DNA from 4 places in the Herbaspirillum seropedicae genome. Region 1 is predicted to be linked to each of the others. Evidence: predicted binding sites of a transcription regulator. Region 1 holds the regulator's gene; each other region holds the start of a gene.
What was found. The regulator sigma-54, encoded in region 1, starts transcription at its own class of promoters, with help from an activator protein. The targets are predictions, from matches to a motif close to TGGCANGNAANCTGCTTT.
Positions count from the first base shown of each region.

Region 1 (5,680 bases):
GGGTCACGGTTTCTTTGATCCAGGATTGGACGTCGCTCATGGCTATGCCTTTAAAAATGGGATTGCCGACATTATAGGGAAAAGCCGCCGCGTGCGTTGGAGTCGGACGGGCGACTTGTCTTGCGGTTGGTGAAATATTGTCTTCGGGAAATGCTTTGTATCAAAATCATTTTCCTGATCCGAAGGGCTGTGGAAAAGATAAGGTCGCCATCGGCGCCTTCAAGTCGAAGCCCACCGCGAAGCCCACCGACGAGGTAAATTATTTATATCCTATGCGGATTTTCTACCGGGCAATGATCGCCGGTGCGGGGACATGAATGAAAAAGGGCGCTTGCGCGCCCTTTGCTCATGAAAGCTTGAAGATCAAGGCATCATGCCGCGCCGGCGACCGCGTCGTCCGGGGCTTCTTCAGGCAGGCGCTTGGCCATGGAGTGATGTTCCTGCAACTTGTCCTTGTGCTTGATGACCTGGCGATCGAGCTTGTCGATCAGGGCATCGATGGCTGCATAGAGGTCGTGCGCAATGCTTTCCGCATGTAGATCCTTCCCCTTGATGTGGACGTTGATTTCCGCTTTTTGGCGCTTTTCCTTTTCTGTGAGTTTATCTACGCTCAGGATCACGCTGACGTCGATCACGTTGTCGAAATGGCGCTTGATACGGGCCAGCTTGCTTTGCACGTATTCCCGGATGGCGGGGGTCAGTTCGAGGTGGTGTCCACTGATGGTCAGATTCATACAAGACTCCTATCGTGAAGTCACTGGAGGTTCGTGCAATTCATCCTTGCTGCAGCTGTACCACGGGCACGGTCTTCGTGTCGGATGGCATGGGCATCAGCGGGATGCTTGCCGGAACACAGCAACGGTACTGCAGAAAAACTGAGGAAAAACTCAGAGGGACTTGCGGAGATTGACTGGCGGAATCTTCAACACTTCGCGGTATTTGGCGACTGTGCGTCGCGCGACCACCATGCCTTGTTCTGCCAGCATATCCGCAATCTTGCTATCGGATAATGGGGTCTGCGGGTTTTCGGCTCCTATCAACTGTTTGATCAGCGCCCGTATCGCGGTGGAGGAAGCTTCGCCTCCGGTTTCAGTTGCGACGTGGCTACCGAAGAAGTACTTCAACTCAAACATGCCATGCGGTGTGAGCATGTATTTCTGAGTTGTCACGCGAGAGATAGTGCTCTCGTGTAGACCCAGTGTATCAGCAATTTCACGTAGCACAAGGGGGCGCATGGCGACTGCCCCATGTGAAAAGAAGTTTCTTTGACGTTCCACAATGGCCTGCGCGACGCGCAAAATTGTATCGAAACGTTGCCGCATGTTCTTGATGAGCCACTTGGCTTCCTGCAACTGCGAGGATAGCGATCCTTCGCCCTTGGCCTGCTTGAGCGCGCTGGCGTACATGGCGTTGACGCGCAGCTTGGGCATGACCTCATGGTTGAGCATGACCTGCCAGCCGTTCTTTGTCTGTTTGACAATCACGTCCGGCACGACATAGTCGGAGGCATCGCGCGCGAATTCCGCGCCGGGGTGCGGACGGCACTGGCGGATCACGGCCTGCGCTTCACGCAGGTCTTCGTCATCGCAATCGAGCGCCTTCTTGATCTTGTTGAAGTCGCGCTGCGCAAACAGCGGCAGGTAATCTTCCACGATCTTCAGCGCCAGCCGGCGCGTGACGAAGGGCACCTTGGGCAGGCGGCGGATCTGCAGGGCCAGGCATTCGCCAGCGCTGCGCGCACCCACGCCCGCCGGGTCCAGGCTTTGCAGCAGCTTCAGCGAAATGGAGAGTTCTTCCAGGTCCACGCCCAACTCTTCGGGCAGGCGCGCGAGGATGTCTTCCAGCGGCTCTTCCAGATAGCCGCTGTCGTCCAGCGCATCGGTGAGCAGTTCCAGCAGGGCGCGGTCGCGCTGCGTGCGCGCCGTCACGCGGATCTGTTCCAGCAGATGTTCGCGCAGGGTGATTTCGTGCGCTTCCAGCTGGGGGCGGGCGTCTTCGTCATCGGGCGACTTGCCGCTGCGGGCCACATCGTCGAAGCTCCAGTCGGAGTCGCCGCTCACGCCCTCGGGGGCGGTGTCCTGGTACTCGAAACTGGATTCGCCATCGGCCGCTGCGGGAGCGGCTTCGCTGCTGGCCTCACTGCCGGTGGTCTCGCTCACGCCGCTCGAGGGGGCCGCCGAGACGGCGCCATCGGCCAGCAGGCGCACCGAATTGTCGAGCGCGTCGTCGAGGCGTTCCAGCAGGGGATTGTCGGTCAGTATCTGCTCCAGCTCCTGGTGCAATTCCAGCGTCGACAGTTGCAGCAGTCTGATCGACTGCTGCAATTGCGGCGTCAATGCGAGATGCTGCGAGGTACGTAACTGGAGCGACTGTTTCATCTTTCTTTCTGGAAGCGGCGTGGCCCGCTGGTTGCAATGCCGGTGTCCTGGTCGTTTGCGCCTGTGCCTGGGTTACATGCGGAAGTGCTCGCCCAGATAAACGCGGCGCACTGATTCGTTGGCGATGATCTCTTCCGGGTTGCCGCTGGCCAGCACGGTGCCCTGGTTGATGATGTAGGCGCGATCGCAGATGCCCAGGGTCTCGCGCACATTGTGGTCGGTGATGAGCACGCCGATGCCGCGTTCCTTGAGGAAGCGCACGATGCGCTGGATCTCGATCACGGCAATCGGGTCGATCCCGGCAAAGGGCTCGTCCAGCAGCACGAAGCGCGGATCGGTGGCCAGTGCGCGGGCGATCTCGACGCGCCGGCGTTCACCGCCCGACAGCGACAGGGCCTGGCTCTCGCGCAGCTTCTCGATCTGCAATTCGTGCAGCAGGTTGTTCAGGCGCCCTTCGATCTCGTCGCGGGAGAGCGGCTTGCCGTCTTCCTGGCGCAGTTCCAGCACGGCGCGGATATTGTCTTCCACGGTCAGCTTGCGAAATACCGACGCTTCCTGCGGCAGGTAGGACAAGCCCAGCGTGGCGCGCTTGTGGATGGCCAGGCGCGAGATGGGCTCTCCGTCCAGATCGATTTCGCCGCCATCGGAAGGCACCAGACCGACGATCATGTAGAACGAGGTCGTCTTGCCAGCGCCGTTGGGGCCGAGCAGGCCGACCACTTCGCCGCTGCGCACCTCCATGGAAACGTCGCGCACCACCTGGCGCGCCCCATAGCTTTTCTTCAGGCCGCGCACGACCAGCGAGCTTGCTGCCATCTTACTGATCCTTTCCGGGCTGGGTGGGCTGCGGGGTAGCAGGCTGGGCGGGCTGGCCCGGCTGCGCCGGCGGCGGATTGCGAGGCTGGATCACGGCCGTGATGCGGCCCGCGCCCGGCTTGCTCTGGCCGCTGGCAGTATTGTTGACCGAATAGAATTCGGCGCGGCTGTCGTAGGAGATGAACTCGCCATTGACTTCGTCGGTGATGCGCTTGCCATCCATGCGCTGGATATGGGCGCGCTGGAACAGCTTGGAGACTTCGGTCTGTTCCGAGTATTCGATGCGTTCGGCCTGGCCTTCGATCCACAGGTCGGGGCCGCCGTCACGCTTCTGGCGGAAGGTCGCCAGCGAGCCGGGGGCAGCGTAGAGCACGGCGTTTTCATAACCGTACTGGTCGGTGGTGAGCACCACGCGGCCGGCCTTGATGATGAGGGTGCCGCGGGTCATGACGACGTTGCCGGTGAAGGTCTTCACCTGGCGCACGTCATCGTAGACCATCTGGTCGGCTTCGATGTTGGTGGGCTTGGTGGTGTCGGCCTTCTCGGCGCGCGCCACGCCACTGAGGGCAGCCAGCATCAGCAACGGAAGTAGCAATGAGCGTTTCATAAAATCCTGTCTGGTCGGGTCTTGGCGTTATTGTTCTGACGGAATATCGGGGGGCGCGAATCAGTATGGTCAGCGTTTCTTCGGCGTCGGTTCGTAGTAGCCGCGCACATTGCCGAACAGCTGCACGACCTGGGTCGCATTGTTGGCCACCATGCCGACCCCGTTGAGGCGGGTCGTGCCCATGGTCATGGCCACCGGCTTGTCGGTCTTGACGATCTCGTCATCCGGCAACAGCAACAGGTAGTCCGAGACCACCTGCATCTGTTCGCGCCCCTTGTAGGGCGCGCGGATGGCGTTGGCGTTGCCGTACATGTGGATCTGGGTCTGCTCATCGGTGACGCGCGCGGTATCGGAATAGAGCTCCATGGGCGGCTTGCCCTGGTCCAGGTTGTGGACCACCGGCTTGGTGATCTCGAAGGAATCGTCGGTCGGGTAGTGCACCATCTTCACGCCCGACATATCGTAGCGCGGCAGGCCGTTCGGCCCCATTTTCACGTAGCTGAAGTTTTCCAGATAATAGTCGGGCTTGCCGCGCGGACGTTGCGCGGCCTGCTGGTCGCCGGCCGCGCGCATGGACTGCAGCACCCACAGGCTGCCCAGGGCAGCGCCGATGAGCAGCACCAGGATCACGCCGATGCGGATGCGGTCGGCCGCACGTTCGCCGCTGCGCCCGCTCATGCCAGGTACGGCGCCAGCGCCGCCTCGTAGTTGCCCTGCGCGGCCAGCACCAGGTCGCAGATCTCGCGGACGGCGCCATTGCCGCCGCTGGCCTGGGTCACGTAGTGGCTGCGCAGCTTGACCTCGCGGTGGCCATTGGCCACGCAAGCCTTAAAGCCCACCCGCGTGAGCACCGGCAGGTCGATCACATCGTCGCCGAGATAGCCGCATACATTGGCGTTGAGGCCGGTATGCTGCAACAGCTGCTCGAAGGCCTGGCGCTTGTCATGCACGCCCTGGAACACATGGGCGATGCCCAGATCGCGCGCGCGCCGCAGCACATAGGGCGACTGGCGCGCCGTGATGATGGCTGCGGCGGTGCCGAACTGCTGCATCAACTTGATGCCATGGCCATCGAGCGCGTTGAAGCGCTTGAAGGCCTCGCCGTCTTCGCCATAGAACAGACCGCCGTCGGTGAGCACGCCATCGACGTCGAAGATCATCAGGCGGATACCGGCTGCCTTCTCGAGGGCGGCTGCCGGCAGGGTGCTGGCGAAGGAGGGCGCGGTCATCAGATCACCTTGGCGCGGGTCAGGTCATGGATGTGCAGGGCGCCGGTCAGCACGCCCTGGGCATCGGTGACCAGCAGCTGGTTGATGCGGAATTCTTCCATCAGCTGCACCGCGTCCACGGCGAGCTGGTCCTGGTTCACGGTGCGCGGATTGGCGTGCATGATCTCGGCGATGCGGAACTGGCTGAAGTCCTGGCCGCGTTCGAGCAGGCGGCGCAGGTCGCCATCGGTGAACACGCCGATGGGGCGGAAGTCCGCATCCACCACGGCGGTCATGGCCATGCCCTTGCGCGTGATCTCCATGAGCGCCTGCGACAGCGAGACATCCGGGCTCACTGCCGGAATGGCGTCGCCGCTGCGCATGACGTCGCGCACATGGGTGAGCAGGCGACGGCCCAGCGCGCCACCGGGGTGGGAGCGGGCAAAATCTTCTTCCAGGAAGCCGCGCGCATCCAGCAGCGAGACCGCCAGCGCATCGCCCATGGCCAGCGTGGCCGTGGTGCTGGCGGTGGGGGCCAGGTTGAGGGTACAGGCTTCCTTGTCCACGCCCACGTTCAGATGCACGTTGGCCATGCGCGCCAGGCTGGAATTGTCATTGCCGGTCATGGCGATGATCACCGCGCCCATGCGCTTGACGATGGGCATGATGGC
Region 1 covers NZ_CP011930.1:4,550,506-4,556,185, reverse strand. The annotation lists gene grxD (Grx4 family monothiol glutaredoxin) at 1-40, opposite strand, end outside; gene hpf (ribosome hibernation-promoting factor, HPF/YfiA family) at 372-734, opposite strand; gene ACP92_RS19805 (RNA polymerase factor sigma-54) at 888-2,378, opposite strand; gene lptB (LPS export ABC transporter ATP-binding protein) at 2,451-3,194, opposite strand; gene lptA (lipopolysaccharide transport periplasmic protein LptA) at 3,196-3,801, opposite strand; gene lptC (LPS export ABC transporter periplasmic protein LptC) at 3,871-4,479, opposite strand; gene ACP92_RS19785 (KdsC family phosphatase) at 4,476-5,030, opposite strand; gene ACP92_RS19780 (KpsF/GutQ family sugar-phosphate isomerase) at 5,030-5,680, opposite strand, start outside.

Region 2 (5,680 bases), 1.3 Mb from region 1:
CTTGGCCATCCCACTCGGCGAAGATGGCGCCGTATGCGCGGATATGCGCTCCAGCGGCACCACCACGACCGGTTGCTGCTGGCCGGGTTCATGCAAGACCTTGGTCAGGCATTTGTTCTGCTGACAGGAGAAATGCACCTCGGTGATCAGATCGCCGCGCATCATGGTGGCAGTACGCTCGACACAATTTTCCAGTTCCCGTACATTGCCCGGCCAGTAGCAATTCATCATGACCTTCATGGCCTGCGGTGACATGGCCACCATGGCGCGCTGGTTCTCCACACGGAATTTTTCCAGGAAGTGTTCCACCAGATAGGGAATATCCTCGCGCCGTTCGCGCAGCGGAGGAATGAAGATGCTGACCACATTGATACGGTAATACAGGTCGGCCCGGAACTCGCCCTTGGCCACGGCCTTCTCCAGGTCGCGGTTGGTGGCGGTGACCAGACGCACGTCCACCTTGATCGAACGCGACCCACCGACCCGCTCGAATTCACGCTCCTGCAATACCCGCAGCAGCTTGGCCTGGAAGGCCGGCGAGATCTCGCCGATCTCGTCGAGGAACAAGGTGCCGCCATGGGCGAGTTCGAAACGCCCCTTGCGTTCACCCTGGGCCCCGGTGAAGGCGCCCTTCTCGTGGCCAAACAATTCGGATTCCAGCAAGGTTTCCGACAAGGCCGCACAGTTGACCTTGATGAATGGCCCATCCTTGCGCGGACTGAGGTAATGGATGGCGCGCGCGATGACTTCCTTGCCGGTGCCGCTCTCGCCGCGCAACAGCATGGTCGAGCGCGAGGGGGCGGACTGGTGTACCTGCGCGAACACTTCCTGCATCGCCTTGGAAATGCCGATTACGTTATCGAGCTTGTACTTGCCCTGGAGTTGCCGGGACAGCTGGCGCTTTTCCTCTTGCAGCTGCTGGCGCTCGGCCGCTACGCTGCGATACAGCCGGACGGTTTGTCCGATCAGGTTGGCCACCATGGTCAGCAGGCGCACCTCATGGTCGACACTACGCGAGGGCGATTGTCCATCCCGAAAAACGCACAACACACCCAGCATTTCACGGGCAGCCTTGATCGGCACGCCCACAAAGGAAATGACTTCCCCGTCTTGCGACTGGCGCGGGCTGGTGCGAGCCAGGAACAGCGGCTCCTGGGCCAAGTCGCGCACCACGATGGGAGTTTCCGTCTGGAAGATCTTGCCGGTGATGCCCTCGCCGACCCGGTATCTGCCACTCTGGAATTCTTCGTAACTCAGGCCGATGGCGCTGACCAGTTGCAATTCACCGGAGTCCTGCATCAGACTCAGCAATACCCGTTTCGTTTCCAGGTGGGCGGAGAGGACGTTGAGGACTTCGCGCAAGGTCTTGGATAGATCCAGCGATGAACCCAATATCTTGCTGATCTCGTAAATCGTTACGAGTTCTAAATTCACACTGCGGTCGTCGAGAATAGTGGCCATCTGACTCTCCTAACGTGAATACTGGAACCCCATGCGCTGCCTGAGAGCGCTAGAACCCGCCTTGCTACTCTGTCGTGAGATCCGAGATCCTGAAAAACGGCAGAAAAAGCGCCGTGTAATTACCGAATAGTTACCTTGCTGGTCAAGCAAACTTCATGCCCAAGCAGATGCATGAATCGATCTCGCCAAGCAACCCCACACAATGCCGGCTTTCCTCGATGTCGCCTTGGCGGGTTGGCGACAACGGTGTCGTCTTTGTCGGATTTACGACAATCATCGCCACTGGCGCAGCAATCAGAAATCGTCGCTATCCCATTGATTTAAAAGAAAAATATTGTATGGCATGGTTTTGGCTATTCATACCTGCATCGGCCGCTCACCGGCCAAGCGAAACGACAAAGCAGAGCAAGCCGGTAGCCCAGCCAGCGTTATGTAGCGAGATATACAGACCTCCAACATCCACCATCGCCCACTATGAATGTGCCTTCGACTTCCGAACCCGGTGCACCACGTGCGTGCTGGGCGCCCTGCTCCCAGGCATGTTATCTGACCCTGAACTGGCCGGTCGCCGGCCCGGCGATGGCGCGCGGCACGCAACAGGTGATATGTGAGCCGCCACAATTACCTCAACCGGCGCACCGGTTGCTGGCGCTGTGTGATGAATCCGGCTTGCGCAAACTGGTGCTGCATCATATGCGGCGCCTGCGCCATTCCCCGCTGTTCGCACGTTCGCACAATTGTTTTGATTGCGTCAGCTCGCGCATCGCCGACTTCGTGGTGGAGTCATGCGGCGGTCCGCTCTACTACAGCCAACGCCATGCCCATCTGCAAGCGGGCGCAGGCTTGCCGTTGCTATTGGACGAAGCTGGGCGCGAACTGTGGCTGGTACAGCTTTGGCATACCTTTGACGATATCGGTTTCCCGCCCGCGCTGCGGGCCGACTTCTGGGCCTGGGCCGAACCCTTGTCGATTCATCTGCTGGTACGTCATGCGCGCGTCGAACCGCCGCGGCGCTACCCCTATGAGCTGGTACGCAGCTGGTTCCACTCGCCCGCCACCGACATGCTGCCGCCGATAGCGGATCTGATCCGGCCATCGGGAAGATCCGAATCATGACCTGCGCCATCCGGCATCGCATCCCCGCATCTGTTTCTTGATGCGGCCGGTCTGAGCGATGTCCAACTCTTTTTCCCGTGAACCTGCCATGCCGGATTACCCGCAACGCTACGGCGTCTTCCTCAATGTCGAAAATCCCCATGGCAACGCACGCGATGCGCTGTTGCAGACCGTCGATCATGCCGTCGTGGCAGAGGCCCTGGGCTATCACGATGTCTGGGTCGCCGAGCACCATTACAGCAGCTTCGCCATCGGCAGCGCCTTGATGGTGCTGCTGGCCCAGATCGCCGCACGCACTTCGCGCATCCGCCTCGGTACGGGCGCTTCGTTGCTGGCGCTCAATGATCCCTTGCGGGTTGCCGAGGACGTCGCCACGCTGGACCTGCTCAGCAACGGCCGGATGGAATTCGGCGTGGCACGCGGCGGCCCGTTTCCCGAGCAATATCGTCACGCCGGATTGAGCGGTGCCGATCAGGCGCGCGCACGCATGATTGAAGCACTGGACGTCATCCAGCGCGCATGGCAAGGCGTGCCATTCAGTACCGAGGGACGATTTTTTCACTACGACAGAGTGCAGTTGCAACCGCAGCCGCTGCAACGTCCCATCCCGGTATGGCTGGCCAGCATGAGCGAAGATTCGCTTGATCTGGCCGCACGCCAGGATTACGGATTGATGGCCACACCCTCCGCCGATCTTGAGCAGGTGCTCACGCGGGTGGCTGCACAGCGTGCGCAGCGCGGTCACTTCCCGTTTGCCATCGCCCGCTTTTTCCATTGCGAACCCGAGGCGCACAAGGCGCTTGCCCATGGTCTGGCAGGTGTGCGTGCGTATCCGCGCATGATGCAAGTGCAATTCGCGCCCGGTGGCACCCCGCCCATGTTCCAGGCCGATGCCTCCGATCAAGTCATCCTGGCCAACGCCATCATCGGCGACCCGGCGCAATGCGTGGCACGCATCGGCCAGCTGCAAGAAAAACTGGGGCCGCATCGCCTGCTGCTCAAGCCTGCCAGCCACGATCCCCAGCAAGCGCGCGCAGCCCTGAGCTTGCTGGCGGGCGCGCTGGGACTGCAGCCATCGGCAAGGACATGAGTACCTTGCCTGCCACCGATACCACCTTGTTGAGCAGCGAACTGAAACTGGTGCATCGCCTGGACCAGCGCTTCTTTGCCCTGCTCGACGCCATCGCGCAAACCGGCTCGATCAATCGCGCGGCCAGTACGGCGGGCTACAGCTACAAGGGCGCATGGATGCTGCTGGAGTCAGCCGGCAACCTGGTCAATGGCGCATTGATTGAAACGGTCACCGGCGGCAAAGGCGGCGGCGGCACCCGGCTCACGCCCGCCGCGGTGGAACTGCTGGCCGTGTGGCGCGAGCTGCAACGGCGCAATCTCGAATTCCTGCATCGGCAGGAGACATGGCTTAATCAACTGCCAGCCTTGGCTGGCCTGCTCAGGAGAATGTCAATGAAAACCAGCGCACGTAATCAATTCGCCGGGGTCATCAGTGCGATCGATACCGGCCCTGTCACTACGCAAGTCACCGTCACCATCGCCGGCGCGCAAGAGATCGTGGCCACCATGACTACGACCGCCGCCAATCGGCTCAAGCTCAGGATCGGCAGCAATGCGATTGCCCTGATCAAGTCCTCGGCGGTGGTGCTGGTCACCGATTTTGCCGGTTTTTCCCTCTCGGCACGCAATCAGTTTGAAGGCACGGTCTCGCGCGTAGAGCGTGGCGCGGTATCGTCGCTTGTGGTGTTGACCTTGCCTGGCGGCGCCTGTATGACCGCCAGCCTGACCAATGACGCCATCGATGCGCTGTCGCTGGCGGTCGGGCAGACCGCTACCGCCGTCTTCAAGGCGTATGCAGTGATGGTGGCCGTGCAGCAGGATTGATTACCTACTGCGGTCATCCTTCATTCTGGGTTGCTGACACCAGTGTGTCAGGGTCAAGTGCCGGATCCGATCACCACGCAGCGCTGCCATTTACGCAATGGCAGCTATTGGCAAGTTTCTTGTACAGGATTTGTGAGCCCGGAAACGAGAGGCACTCTGCCAATCCAATATATCTTCAGGAAAAAAACCTGATGGATTTGAAAAGAGCATCTTTATTCCTCGCTGCCGATGAGAAGCAGAGAGGAAAACATTGTTAAGCCAATAACGTAAGGAGTTTTCCCAACTTAATTTACGGGTTCCGAAATCTCAATCAGATTCAAATCCGGATCCCGCACATAAACCGACCGTATCTTCTGCGTCGCCCCCGTCCGCAGAACTGGCCCCTCAATGATAGGCCAGTTCATTTCTTCCAGGCGAGCGATCACCTTCTCCAACGGCACGGACGCCATGAAGCACAGGTCCAGCGCGCCCGGGACAGGTAGATGCGCTTTCGGCTCGAATTCCTTGCCGCGTACATGCAGGTTGATTTTCTGGTTACCGAAACGAAAGGCGATACGCCCTTGCCCGAAGGTCTCCAGCGTCATGCCCAGCACTTCCACATAGAAGTGGGTCGTGGCGTCGGGGTTGATCGAAGTCAGTACGAGATGGTCAAGATGGTCAATCAGGCTCATGTCAGGTCCGTGGAGTGTTCAGCCTCAAGCGGATAGAGCAGATGAGTGACCAATCCCTGCGGGGTCTTTCACGCTTCAATCCGCTGATATAGCCGCAGCAGATAAAAACAGGAACGATCGGGATTAATTAAAAAGCTGCAAAACTTTTTAACTCATATTAACTGGCACCGACCGATGCCGAGCGATGCGAACTGATATTAACTGATACCAGCTGATGCAATGATGGGAATATCCCATCCGGAAAAACAGGAAATAAGCGCCGATCTGGCCTGCAGATCGGAACGGGAAGAAACAAGAATGACCTCTCTCCCTTCCCGTTCTTTGTTTCAGCTTATTTCTGCATATTTCTGCTTGTTTCTCTTATTGCTGTTCCTGATCCTGGCTGATCAGGTATTTCTTTTTCAGGCGTTCGCTGACTTCGCCATTCTTGTCCTTGAGCCACAATGGAATACGGCCACGACCGCTCCAGGTCAGGCCATCCTCATTCTGATAAAGCGCGGGCAGTGTGGTTTTCCCGGCACTTGCCTTGCCCGCCT
Region 2 covers NZ_CP011930.1:3,258,649-3,264,328, forward strand. The annotation lists gene nifA (nif-specific transcriptional activator NifA) at 1-1,461, opposite strand, end outside; gene ACP92_RS14350 (globin family protein) at 1,936-2,577, shown strand; gene ACP92_RS14355 (LLM class flavin-dependent oxidoreductase) at 2,666-3,667, shown strand; gene ACP92_RS14360 (TOBE domain-containing protein) at 3,664-4,473, shown strand; gene ACP92_RS14365 (VOC family protein) at 4,758-5,144, opposite strand; gene ACP92_RS14370 (H-NS histone family protein) at 5,505-5,680, opposite strand, start outside.
Region 2: a site for sigma-54 is predicted at 1,801-1,818, ahead of ACP92_RS14350 (globin family protein). Genes of this name have one in related genera too.

Region 3 (5,680 bases), 970 kb from region 1:
ACCGCCCGCATCTCGGCCAGCATGGTTTGCGCGGTAGTCACGCTGGGCATCCAGTTGCCCTGGACGTCGACCAGCTGGGCGTTGATCTTGCCCATGATGTAGAGGGACGTTCCTCCCAGCGCAGCCATGAAGAGGATCAGGATGGAAAAGCCCAGCATGAGCTGAGTGGCGACTTTGGTATTTCTGATGTTCACGATTTGACCTGAGGGGAAAGGGCAGAGCGCATTGGAGGCGGCCTGCGCAGTGGATGACGGAGGTCCGGCATGGATGGCCTTGCGGCAGCGCACCTCGGCCAGCAGCAAGCTCCTGGCATCGCATCGGCGAAGCAGTCATCTCTGTGGATGGGATATTGGGCGTTTCGGCGATGTCGTCGGGCGACGTCTTCATGGCATACCGGGCTAGAGATGCGCATTGCACTCTAATAGCGACATTACCCAAACACAATATGATTTTTGTTGCCCATTGGTAACGGCGCAGGCAAGTCGATGGCGGCACCGCTGGTCAAGTGAGCTTGAACACGGCCAGAAGGGAATAAGGGGAAGGGAATAGCGGGAAGAAAAGCAAGCGCATGGCGACCCGCCGCCTGAGCGACGGCGGGCCGGAAAAATCAGCGCAGACGCAGCACCAGACGCGCCGACAGCGACGCGATCAGGCTCAGTACAGCACCGAAGATGACGAAGTAGCTCACCGACAGCTTGTCGCCGGTGAAGTCGATCAGCCAGGTGATGATCAGGCCGGCGAAGCCGCCGAAGATGGTCACGGCGATGTTGTAGGCCAGCGACATGCCGGTGCCGCGGGTGGCCACCGGGAAGATGTCGGCCAGCAGCGCCGGCATGGCCGCGAAGTACATGGTCATGAGCACGCCGATGACGGTCTGCAGCAACAGCAGTTGCAGGAAGCCAGGGGAGTTGGTCAGGAACACGAACATCGGATAGGTCAGCACGATGTAGAGGGCGCTGCTGGTGATCATGAAGGGGGTGCGGCCGATCTTGTCGGAGAGCGCACCGACCAGGGGCGAGCCGATGAACATGATCAGGCCGGCCACCGACATCGCGGCAAACGACGACCAGGCCGGCAGGCCCAGCTGCTTGACGGCATAGGTCGGGATGTACAGCGACAGGTACACCGAGACGGTCGCCATGATCACGCTGCCCGCGCCGATCAGCAGGCGCATCTTCTGGTGGGCGAAGGTGTCGCGCAGGGGCGCGTTGGTCTTCTCGCTGGATTCCTTGAATTCCGGTGCTTCATCCAGGTGGCGACGGATATAGATGCCCGCCGGAGCGATCAGCAGACCGAAGATGAACGGCACGCGCCAGCCCCAGGAAGCCAGTTGTTCCGGCGTGAGCATATTGTTGAGCACTGCGCCGAAGAGCGCGGCCAGCAACAGGCTGATACCCTGGCTGGCCACCTGCCAGCTGGAGAAGAAGCCGCGACGGTGCGGCGCATGTTCCACCAGGAAGGCGGTGGAGCTGCCGAATTCGCCGCCAGCCGAGAAGCCCTGGATCATCTTGCCCAGTGCGATACCCGCCGGGGCCAGCAGGCCGATGCTGGCGTAGCTGGGCATGAAGGCGATCATGGCCGTGCCCACGGTCATGAGCATGATCGACAGCATCAGCGCCGCCTTGCGTCCCGCGCGGTCGGAGTAGGCGCCCAGCACCACCGCCCCCAGCGGGCGCATGAAGAAGGACACGCCAAAGGTGGCGAAGGTCAGCAGCAGCGAAACGCTGTCGTCGCCGGTGGGGAAGAACTGCTTGGCGATCACGACGGCGAAGGCGCCGTAGATCAGGATGTCGAACCATTCGAGCGCATTGCCGATGGACGAGGAGATGATCGCACGCCGCGCCTGCGGATGCGTGATATCGGCGCCTGGCGCCGCAGTGTTGCTGCTCATGGGGACTCCCTGATGGATTGCGATGTGGATGGAGGAGCGGCTCGCCACGTTCACCCGGACGGGCTTGCGGCGGCCTCTGGCTGTTCATTGCTTGTACGCTCCTGGCAGCGGCCGTAGCCGCTGTAGCGGGCGAGGATAGGCGGCGGGTGCTGGCGCTGTCAAGGCGCAATGCGGGGGATTATCAGAGCGCAGGACGCCTGCAAGAAAAAAACGGAGGCTGTTCTCAAACCAACGACTATCCGTTCGACCTGAGTAGGCCCTTTGGGCCGTATCGAAGGCGCTCTCAAGCGTGCTGGACGGGGCGCCTTCGATACGCGGCTTTGCCGCTACTCAGGACAAACGGTGGGGGCGCGATCGATGTCGAAGATGGATGTAAATAGTTTACGGATTTTTAGTCAGGTGGTGCCGCTTTCCTTTAGCTTGCGCCACAAGGTGGTCCGACTCATGCCCAGATACCTGGCTGCCGCAGCACGATTGCCCCGAAACCGGCGCAGTGCGGCGGCGATGCTTGCGTTGTCGGGCGTGATGTTTTCTTGAGCCTCATCGGGTGCCGCCGGGGAGGGCGGCGCCTGCCCCAGCTCGGGCGCGACGCGCTGGATCAGCGCCGGCGTGAGGGCCTGCAAGGGTTCGGCGGCCAGGAACAGCGCCAGCCTTTCCATCAGATTGCGCAGCTCGCGCACATTGCCCGGCCAGTCATAGCGGCACAACAGCGGCGCGCAGCGTACGATCTCAGCGCCCAGGTTGGCATGCGGGCGCACATCCAGCGCGGCCAGTGCGTGCTTGAGATGCCATTCGGCCAGCGCCGCAATGTCGTCGCGGCGCTCACGCAGCGGGGGCAGTTGCAGGCACAGCACGCTGAGACGGTAATACAGGTCGGCGCGGAAACGCCCTTCACGCACCCGCGCTTGGAGATCGCAGTGGGTGGCGCTGATGATGCGCACCTGGACCGGGATGGGCCGGGTGCCGCCTACGCGTACTACCTCGCGCTCTTCCAGCACGCGCAGCAGGCGCGTCTGCAAGGGCAGGGGCATCTCGCCGATTTCATCGAGCAACAGGGTGCCACGATGCGCTGCCTCGAACACGCCGGCACGCCCGCCCCGGCGCGAACCGGTAAAGGCGCCTTCCTCATATCCGAAGAGTTCGGATTCCAGCAGGGATTCGGCCAGTGCGCCGCAATTGATGGCCACGAAGGGATGCGCCGCCTGGGTCTTGCCCTGCATCAGCGGATGAGCGCGGTGGATGGCTTGTGCCGCCAATTCCTTGCCGGTGCCGGTCTCGCCCTGGATCAGCACATTGGCCGGCGAGCGCGCAAACAGGGTAATGGATTGGCGCACCGTTTCCATCTCCGCCGAGTCGCCGCGCAGGTCCTTGAGGTGATGCCGCGCGCGCAGGCTGTCGGCCACCGGCAGGATGGGGCTGCGCGTGCTTTCCAGTTGCGTCAGTCGCGCCAGTTCCAGCGCATCCTCGAAGGCTTGCCGCACCGTGGCGGCGGAATACAGGAAGATGCCGCGCATGCCCGCCTCCTCGGCCAGGTCGGTGATGAGCCCTGCGCCGGCGACGGCTTCGATGCCGGCGGCCTTCAATTCGTTGACGACGGCGCGCGCGTCTTCTTCGGTGGCATAGGTGCGCTGGACGATCTCCAGGCCAAAGCGCTGGCCGAACTCGGCCAGCGCCGGCATGGCTTCCTGATAGGTCACCAGCGCAATGCGGCGGGTGAGCTGGCGAGCCCGCGCCAGCGCCTGCATCACGTCAAAGCCGCTGGCGCGCGCCACGATCACCGGCACCGGCAGGCGGCTCTTGAGGTAGGCGCCATTGGAGCCGGCCGAGATGACCACATCGCAGCGCTCGGTCGCCAGGCGTTCGCGGATCTCGCGCACGGCGTCGTCAAAGCCCAGATGGATGGGCTCGATGTCGGCCAGGGCGTCGAATTCCAGCGTGATGTCGCGGAACAGCTCGGATAGCCGTGACACCGACACCGTCCAGATCACGGGTTTGTCGGCATGACGATCGACAGGGGCGGGACGTTTCATGAGGGGCCTCGATGTTTCAATGGGTGGCGTTCATGGTGTTTCAATGAAACGTTAATGTAACACTATTGAAACATCTAAACACCGCTTGCCGGGCAGGTGTGTCGGTGCGATTGCATCCGGATGGATGCCGTAATGGCGCGTCAAGTCCTTGATTTTCATGGAGTTGTTGCTGCGTGCCCAGCATGCTCCGGCGATCTCCATGAAGACTTGGCACGGCCGTTGCAATCAGCACCGGCAAGCGGCCGCACTGGCCGACATCGACCAGCCGTCTCCAGCAACCCATCCAGAAGGTGTCCAACATGGCTCTCCATTCCGCAGGCGCAGCATTCCGCAAGGCCGTCCAGGAAGAATCTCCCTTGCAAGTCATCGGCGCGATCAACGCCAACCACGCATTGCTGGCCAAGCGCGCGGGCTTTCGCGCGATCTATCTTTCCGGCGGCGGTGTCGCGGCAGGTTCGCTGGGCCTGCCCGACCTGGGTATCTCGAACCTGGATGACGTGCTCACCGACGTACGTCGCATCACTGACGTCTGCGACCTGCCGCTGCTGGTGGATGTGGATACCGGATTTGGCGCCTCGGCCTTCAACGTGGCGCGCACGGTCAAGTCCATGATCAAGTTCGGCGCCGCGGCCATGCACATCGAAGACCAGGTCGGCGCCAAGCGCTGCGGTCACCGGCCCAACAAGGAAATCGTCAGCAAGCAGGAAATGGTGGACCGCATCAAGGCTGCCGTGGATGCCCGCACCGATGAGAACTTCGTCATCATGGCGCGCACCGATGCGCTGGCCGTGGAAGGACTGGATGCGGCCATCGAGCGCGCCGTGGCCTGCGTGGAAGCCGGCGCTGACATGATCTTCCCGGAAGCCATCACCGACCTGGCCATGTACAAGCAGTTCGCCAATGCCGTGAAAGTGCCGATCCTGGCCAACATCACCGAGTTCGGTTCGACCCCGCTGTTCACGGTGGACGAGTTGAAGGGCGCGGATGTGGGCCTGGTGCTCTATCCGCTGTCGGCCTTCCGCGCCATGAACAAGGCCGCGGAGAACGTCTACCAGGCGATCCGCCGTGACGGCACCCAGAAGAACGTGGTCGATACCATGCAGACCCGCATGGAACTGTACGACCGCATCGATTACCACAGCTACGAACAGCGTCTGGATGCGCTGTTTGCTCAGCAGAAGAACAAGTAAAAAGTAAACCACCCCTTCCGATAATTAGTTTTCACCTAATGCCGAATACGAGGAGAACACGATGAGCGAACAACAAGCCGCAGGTTTCAAGCCCAAGAAGTCCGTTGCCCTGTCTGGCGTCACCGCCGGCAACACTGCCCTGTGTACTGTCGGCAAGACCGGCAATGACCTGCACTATCGCGGCTACGACATCCTGGATGTGGCCGACAGCTGCGAGTTTGAGGAAATCGCCCACCTGCTGGTGCACGGCAAGCTGCCCACCGCTGCTGAACTGCGCGCCTACAAGGCCAAGCTGAAGTCGCTGCGCGGCTTGCCGGCCAACGTCAAGGCGGCGCTGGAATGGCTGCCGGCCGCGTCCCACCCGATGGACGTGATGCGCACCGGCGTCTCGGCGCTGGGCTGCGTGCTGCCAGAGAAGGATGACCACAACACCCCCGGCGCGCGTGATATCGCCGACCGCCTGATGGCCTCGCTGGGTTCCATGCTGCTGTACTGGTACCACTACAGCCACAACGGCAACCGCATCGAAGTCGAGACCGATGACGACTCCATCGGCGCCCACTTCCTGC
Region 3 covers NZ_CP011930.1:3,577,127-3,582,806, reverse strand. The annotation lists gene ACP92_RS15645 (methyl-accepting chemotaxis protein) at 1-194, opposite strand, end outside; gene ACP92_RS15640 (MFS transporter) at 608-1,891, opposite strand; gene prpR (propionate catabolism operon regulatory protein PrpR) at 2,287-3,921, opposite strand; gene prpB (methylisocitrate lyase) at 4,221-5,111, shown strand; gene prpC (bifunctional 2-methylcitrate synthase/citrate synthase) at 5,173-5,680, shown strand, end outside.
Region 3: a site for sigma-54 is predicted at 4,130-4,147, ahead of prpB (methylisocitrate lyase). Genes of this name have one in related genera too.

Region 4 (5,680 bases), 1.7 Mb from region 1:
GGGATGATGCCGCGCAACAGGCGACCGGCGCCGCCGGGCAGGCCGTGCTTCAGGCCGATCTGCTCGGTATGGCCGAGGTTGCGGACTGCCTCCGGATAGGCAGGCAGAAGAATGCTGGCATCGATGCCGGCTTTGCGCAGCGATACCGCCAGCGCCGTGATCACGTCGGCCAGGCCACCGGTCTTGACGAGCGGTACGGCCTCCGAGCTGACTAACAGAACTCGAGCTTGCAAGATGGACCCCTAATGTGTGAAAGCACCTGAGATGGAAAGCACCCTTGGCTCGTCGCATCGACTTGTGTCTTCGCCAGCCGTCACGACTTGACCCGTGTGGCCGGTGCGAAGACGTGTCCTTCTTGTTCTGTTTGACTGGACGGTCTTGTCTTTTGAGCGCCGATGATTGACGTTATACGGATCAGAATGCACAGCCACTATCGGACAGCGGCCTGAGATGGCGTAGGATGAATCCTACTGTTGCACTGCGGCGAAAGGCAGCGCGAATACGTCCCTGCAAAAGCGGGGACACAGGCGGGACAGGTGACGGAGACAACGGAAAAGAAAGCCAGGATGAAGCCAGCAGGATGAGGCCGGCGTGCTGCAGCGCATGACGCGCCACCCGGCCCCTCTCAGCCCTGCGTGTGCAGGCGCTTCGCTTCGATAGACGGTACTGTAGCCACCTTCAGGTACAGACGCCAATTGAACCTTGCTAAGTGCTGAGCAGCGGCCTCATTGACCGCCGCTATCCCTCGGCAGTAGCGTGCGGCCTCGGGTGACGGGCATGAAGGTTCGGGCTTGGGATCAGGCTTCGACCCGGAAGCCGATTTTCAGTCCGACCTGGAAATGGCCGATGCTGCCATTCTCCACATGTCCCCGGCACTGGGTCACTTCGAACCAGTCCACGTGCTTGACGGTCTTGACCACATCGGCCAAGGCGTTGCGGATGGCGTCGTCGCTGCTGTTGGGCGAGCTGCCGACGACTTCGATGATCTTGTAGGTGTTGGAATTGTCGAGCTTGCGTTCATTCATGCTGGACTCCTTGCTGTGGGATGGAAGGTGAACGAGGAAGGGGACGGGGAAGGAAACGAAAACCCGCCTTCACGGTACTGCGCTTCAGCGTATGGAGATCCATCCATGCCGGGTATCGGTGGGCGCCCCCATTGGAGGTAGGAAAAGCAGCGACCGGCTCTACCCTGCAACGCAGCATGCAGACCGGAAAGCTTGCCACAACGCAATGCCGCTGATCGCCGACGTCGCCGGCATTCCTACAGAAACATCAGCCAGGCGCCACCTGTTGCAGTGCAACCTGAACGATTACAATCACTGCACATGGCGGGTCTGTCGCACCGCCCGCGTCGCCAGCTGCAACTGGCTCAGGCCTGCAGCATTCCCGGGCGGCGCGCACGGCATTTTCATCGCTTGGAGATCATCATGTCGCAACTCAACCAGGGCCAACTCGCCCAGAATGACCAGCTCAACCCGGCGCAAGCCGCCGCCAGCGTCACCGAAGACCTGCAACACGTCAACGACGACGCCGCTGCGGCCCGTCACCTCACCGCCATCCGCATCCGCGGCCAGCTGGCCGAGGTGGACGGCGAGCTGCAACAGGGCTGACCGGCATCAGTTCAGTCTTGGCCAGGGTCGCGGCCTGTTCACGCAGGCCCTGATCCTGGCTCCTTTCTTCCTTCCCTCCTTCTTCCTTCTATTTCCCCCCCTGCCCTCGCTCGGCACCGTATCGACCCTCAGCGCAATCCCAGCCGCTTGGCCAGACGGTTCAGGTTGGCCCGGTCTACCCCCAGTTCGCGTGCGGTGGCGGCCAGATTGCCGCCATGGCGCTGCAGGGCTGCACTGACCAGTTGCCGTTCATAGCGCTCCAGCGCGTCGCGCAGGGAGCCGCTCGCCTGCGCTGGCGTTGACTCGGCGGGCAGGCTGGGCTCGGCCGCAGCGACCGTCGCCAGAGACGGCGCAGGCAACTCCAGCGCCGCCGCATCGAGCGTCAGGATGGTGGGGCGGGTGCGGTGTGTCGCCAGGGAACGCAAGGCGCTGCGGCCGATCAGGTGCTCCAGTTCGCGGATGTTGCCGGGCCAGGCATAGTCCAGCAAGGCGCGCTGCGCGTCGGCCGACAAGCGCAGGCTGGACAGGCCCAGCCGCGCCCGGTTCTGTTCCAGGAAATAGCCCGCCAGCAGCAAGACGTCGCGTCCCCGCTCGCGTAGCGGCGGCACGCGGATGGGAAATACCGACAGCCGATGATAGAAGTCGGCCCGGAAATGGCCACGCTTGACCTCGTCGGCCAGATCGCGGTTGGTGGCTGCGATGAGCCGCACATCGACCCTGTGCTCGCGGTCCGAACCGACCCGCTGCAACTGTCCGCTCTGCAGCACCCGCAGCAGCTTGGCCTGCACCGCCAGCGGCAACTCGCCGACTTCATCGAGAAACAGGGTGCCGCCATCGGCCATCTCGAACTTGCCACGGCGGTCGGCGACCGCGCCGGAAAACGCCCCGCGGACATGTCCGAACAGCTCGCTCTCGACCAAGGTATCGGGCAAGGCCGCGCAGTTCAGGCTGATCATGGGCTTGTGGGCGCGCGGCGAGGCCGCATGCAGGGCATGCGCCACCAGCTCCTTGCCGGTACCGGTCTCGCCGGCCACCAGCACGGTCATGTCGCTGGGGGCGGCCATGCCGATTTCCTGCATCAGTTGGCGATGCGCCGGGCTCTGCCCGATCAGTTCGCGCTGGCCCTGGCTCTGTTCCAGCCCCAGCCGGTAGGCCTCGGCGCGCTGCTGGGCCTGCTGCCCCGCCTGCGCCAGATCGCTGATGCGTTCGGCGACATTGACGGTGGCCGCCGCCAAGGCGGCAAAGGCTTGCAGCGAGTCCATGTCCACCCTGTCGAAACGCCCCCGCCCCAGGGCGTCCAGCGTCATCAAGCCCCAGGCGCGCCCATTGACGGTCAGCGCGCATCCCATGCAGTCGTGCACCTCCAGCTCGCCCGAATGCTGGTCGTTGAGGCCATCGACCAGCCCGTCGTAGGGATCGGGCAGCGGCGAATCGGCGGCGAAGCGCGTCGGTGCGGCATTGCCCAGCAAGATGCCGAAGCGCGGGTGCTCGGTGATCCGAAAACGTCGTCCCAGCGTATCGCTGGAGAGTCCATCGATGGCCAGTGGCACCAGCACGTCACCCTCCAGCCGCAACAGCGCCGCCGCATCGCAGGGAAAGAGCGTCCGCAGGGTCTGCAGCAGGCGTCGATAGCGCTCCCGGTCATCGATTTCGCGCGAAAGATCGGCCACCAGCGGCACCAGGGCGTCCAGCAATGTTCTTGAGGTCATATTGACTACATTCCATCTGAATGCGGTCATTATGACATGTGTCATGAATACTCGGCCGATATCCAAGTCGTTGATTCTTAAAGATTCCCTGGCTGGCATGCGTCTTGTAATGAAGACGACAGACCGGACTACCGGATTCTCCACCAGTTGCCAAGAAAGGCCCGCCATGCTCACCGACGCCCAACTCGCCATCGTCAAGTCCACCGTTCCCCTGCTCGAATCAGGCGGCGAGGCGCTGACCACCCATTTCTACAAGATGCTCATGCGCGACTATCCGCAGGTGCGCCCCCTGTTCAACCGCGCCCACCAGGCCAGCGGTGACCAGCCGCGTGCGCTGGCCAATGGCGTGCTGATGTATGCGCGCCATATCGACCGCCTGGAAGAACTGGGCCCGCTGGCCGCGCAGATCATCAACAAGCACGTTGCGGTGCAAGTGCTGCCGGAACACTACCCCATGGTCGGCGATTGCCTCTTGCGCGCCATCCGTGAAGTGCTGGGCGCCGAGATCGCCACCGATGCGGTCATCGACGCCTGGGCCGCCGCCTATGGCCAGCTGGCCGACATCCTCATCGGCGCCGAACGCCAGCAATACGAGGCCAAGGCCCAGGCCCCCGGCGGCTGGAGCGGCGCCCGCAACTTCATCGTCAGCCGCAAGGTGGCCGAGAGTGAAGAGATCACCTCTTTCCATTTCGTGCCGCAGGACGGCGGTGAACTGCTGGACTTCGCGCCGGGCCAGTACATCGGCCTGCGTATGGTGGTCGATGGCGAGGAACAACGTCGCCAGTATTCGCTCTCGGCGCTGCTGCGCCAGGCCGGCCAGCCGCCGCAATACCGCATCAGCGTCAAGCGCGAACCGGGCGGCAAGGTCTCGCGCCAGTTGCATGACCAAATCCATGTCGGCTCGGTGGTCGAACTGTTCCCGCCGGCCGGCGAGTTCACCCTGATGGCCAGCGACAAGCCGCTGGCGCTCATCAGCGGCGGCGTCGGCATCACGCCGATGATGTCCATGCTGGCCGCCGCCCTGCCCTCGGGCCGTCCCATCCACTTCATCCACGCGGCGCGCCATGGCGGCGTACACGCCTTCCGCCGCCAGCTGGAAGAACTGGCGGCGCGCCATCCGCAGCTGCAGCTGCGCTTCTGCTACGAGCAGCCGCGCCAAGGCGACGCTGCGCCGCATGCCACCGGGCTGATCGAGCGCTCGCTGCTGCAGCAATGGCTGCCCGGGAATCCGGATCTGGACGCCTACTTCGTCGGCCCCAAGTCCTTCATGAAGGCCATCAAGCGCCAATTGGCCGAACTGGGCGTACCGGCCGCACAGAGCCGCTACGAATTCTTCGGCCCGGCAGCGTCGCTGGACTGAGGCGCTGCAAGACCTGAAACACCAGACCCACAAGAAAGGACCAGCCATGATGAACCTGGACAAGTATCGCCGCGAACATGCCGACATCATCAGCCACGTACAGCAGCTCAAGCGCCTGAGCGCGCAAGGCATCGCCCTCCAGGCGGTCGCCATCGCGCGCGAAGTGATCGCCATGAGCTCGTTGATCAAGCTGCACCTGTCGGTGGAAGACCGCTATCTCTATCCGGCCCTGCAGAAAGCCGATCCGGCGCTGGCCGCCAAGGCCCTGCAGTACCAGCAAGAGATGGCCGACATCTCGGCGCAGTACGGCCAGTTTTCACGCCAGTGGAACGATGCCCAGCGCATCGCCGAACAACCGGAACATTTCCGCGCCGACGCCAACCGGGTCCTGAAGACCTTGTTCGAGCGCATCGGACGCGAGAACCGGGAGTTCTACCCGATGGTGGAAGCAGCCTGACTCTGAGCCTGCATGGCGGCGCCGAGTGCGGTGCCATGCAGCAAGTTGTTCCGGACAATCTGCGCGTTTTGAACGAAGACCTGCGCCGGATCAGGCAATCATTGATCTTCGACAACTTTCGGCGGCGCAGCAAATGGTAGGCTGTGCACTCCCCCTCCTCCCGCCGAAAGACGACCATGACCGAGAAACTGAGCGCCCAGCGCCACACCCCCGATGAGTTGAGCCAGGAACTGGAAGCACTGGACATGGAAATCGTGCGCCACGCCGTGATCTGCCAGGTGCGGCTGTTTGATCCGGGCATCCTCAACCAGGTCATGGACAACAACGAACAAGTCTGCGGCGAGCCGCATCCGACGGCTTTCCAGAGCCTGCGCGGCCTGCTCTACCTGCACTTCGACATGCACCGGCAACTGGCCGAGACCTATGGCCCGGCCGATGCCGAGGTGATCATCGAGCGGGTGCATGCGCACCTGAAGCCGCGCATCGGCGAACAATTGCATTCGCTCTTCGAGCGCCGCGCCGGCGGCGCCTGATCAGGCCACCA
Region 4 covers NZ_CP011930.1:2,855,905-2,861,584, forward strand. The annotation lists gene glgA (glycogen synthase GlgA) at 1-233, opposite strand, end outside; gene ACP92_RS12490 (dodecin) at 798-1,025, opposite strand; gene ACP92_RS12495 (hypothetical protein) at 1,428-1,610, shown strand; gene norR (nitric oxide reductase transcriptional regulator NorR) at 1,739-3,319, opposite strand; gene hmpA (NO-inducible flavohemoprotein) at 3,486-4,679, shown strand; gene ACP92_RS12510 (hemerythrin domain-containing protein) at 4,726-5,136, shown strand; gene ACP92_RS12515 (hypothetical protein) at 5,313-5,669, shown strand; gene ACP92_RS12520 (2-hydroxyacid dehydrogenase) at 5,670-5,680, opposite strand, start outside.
Region 4: a site for sigma-54 is predicted at 3,413-3,430, ahead of hmpA (NO-inducible flavohemoprotein). Genes of this name have one in related genera too.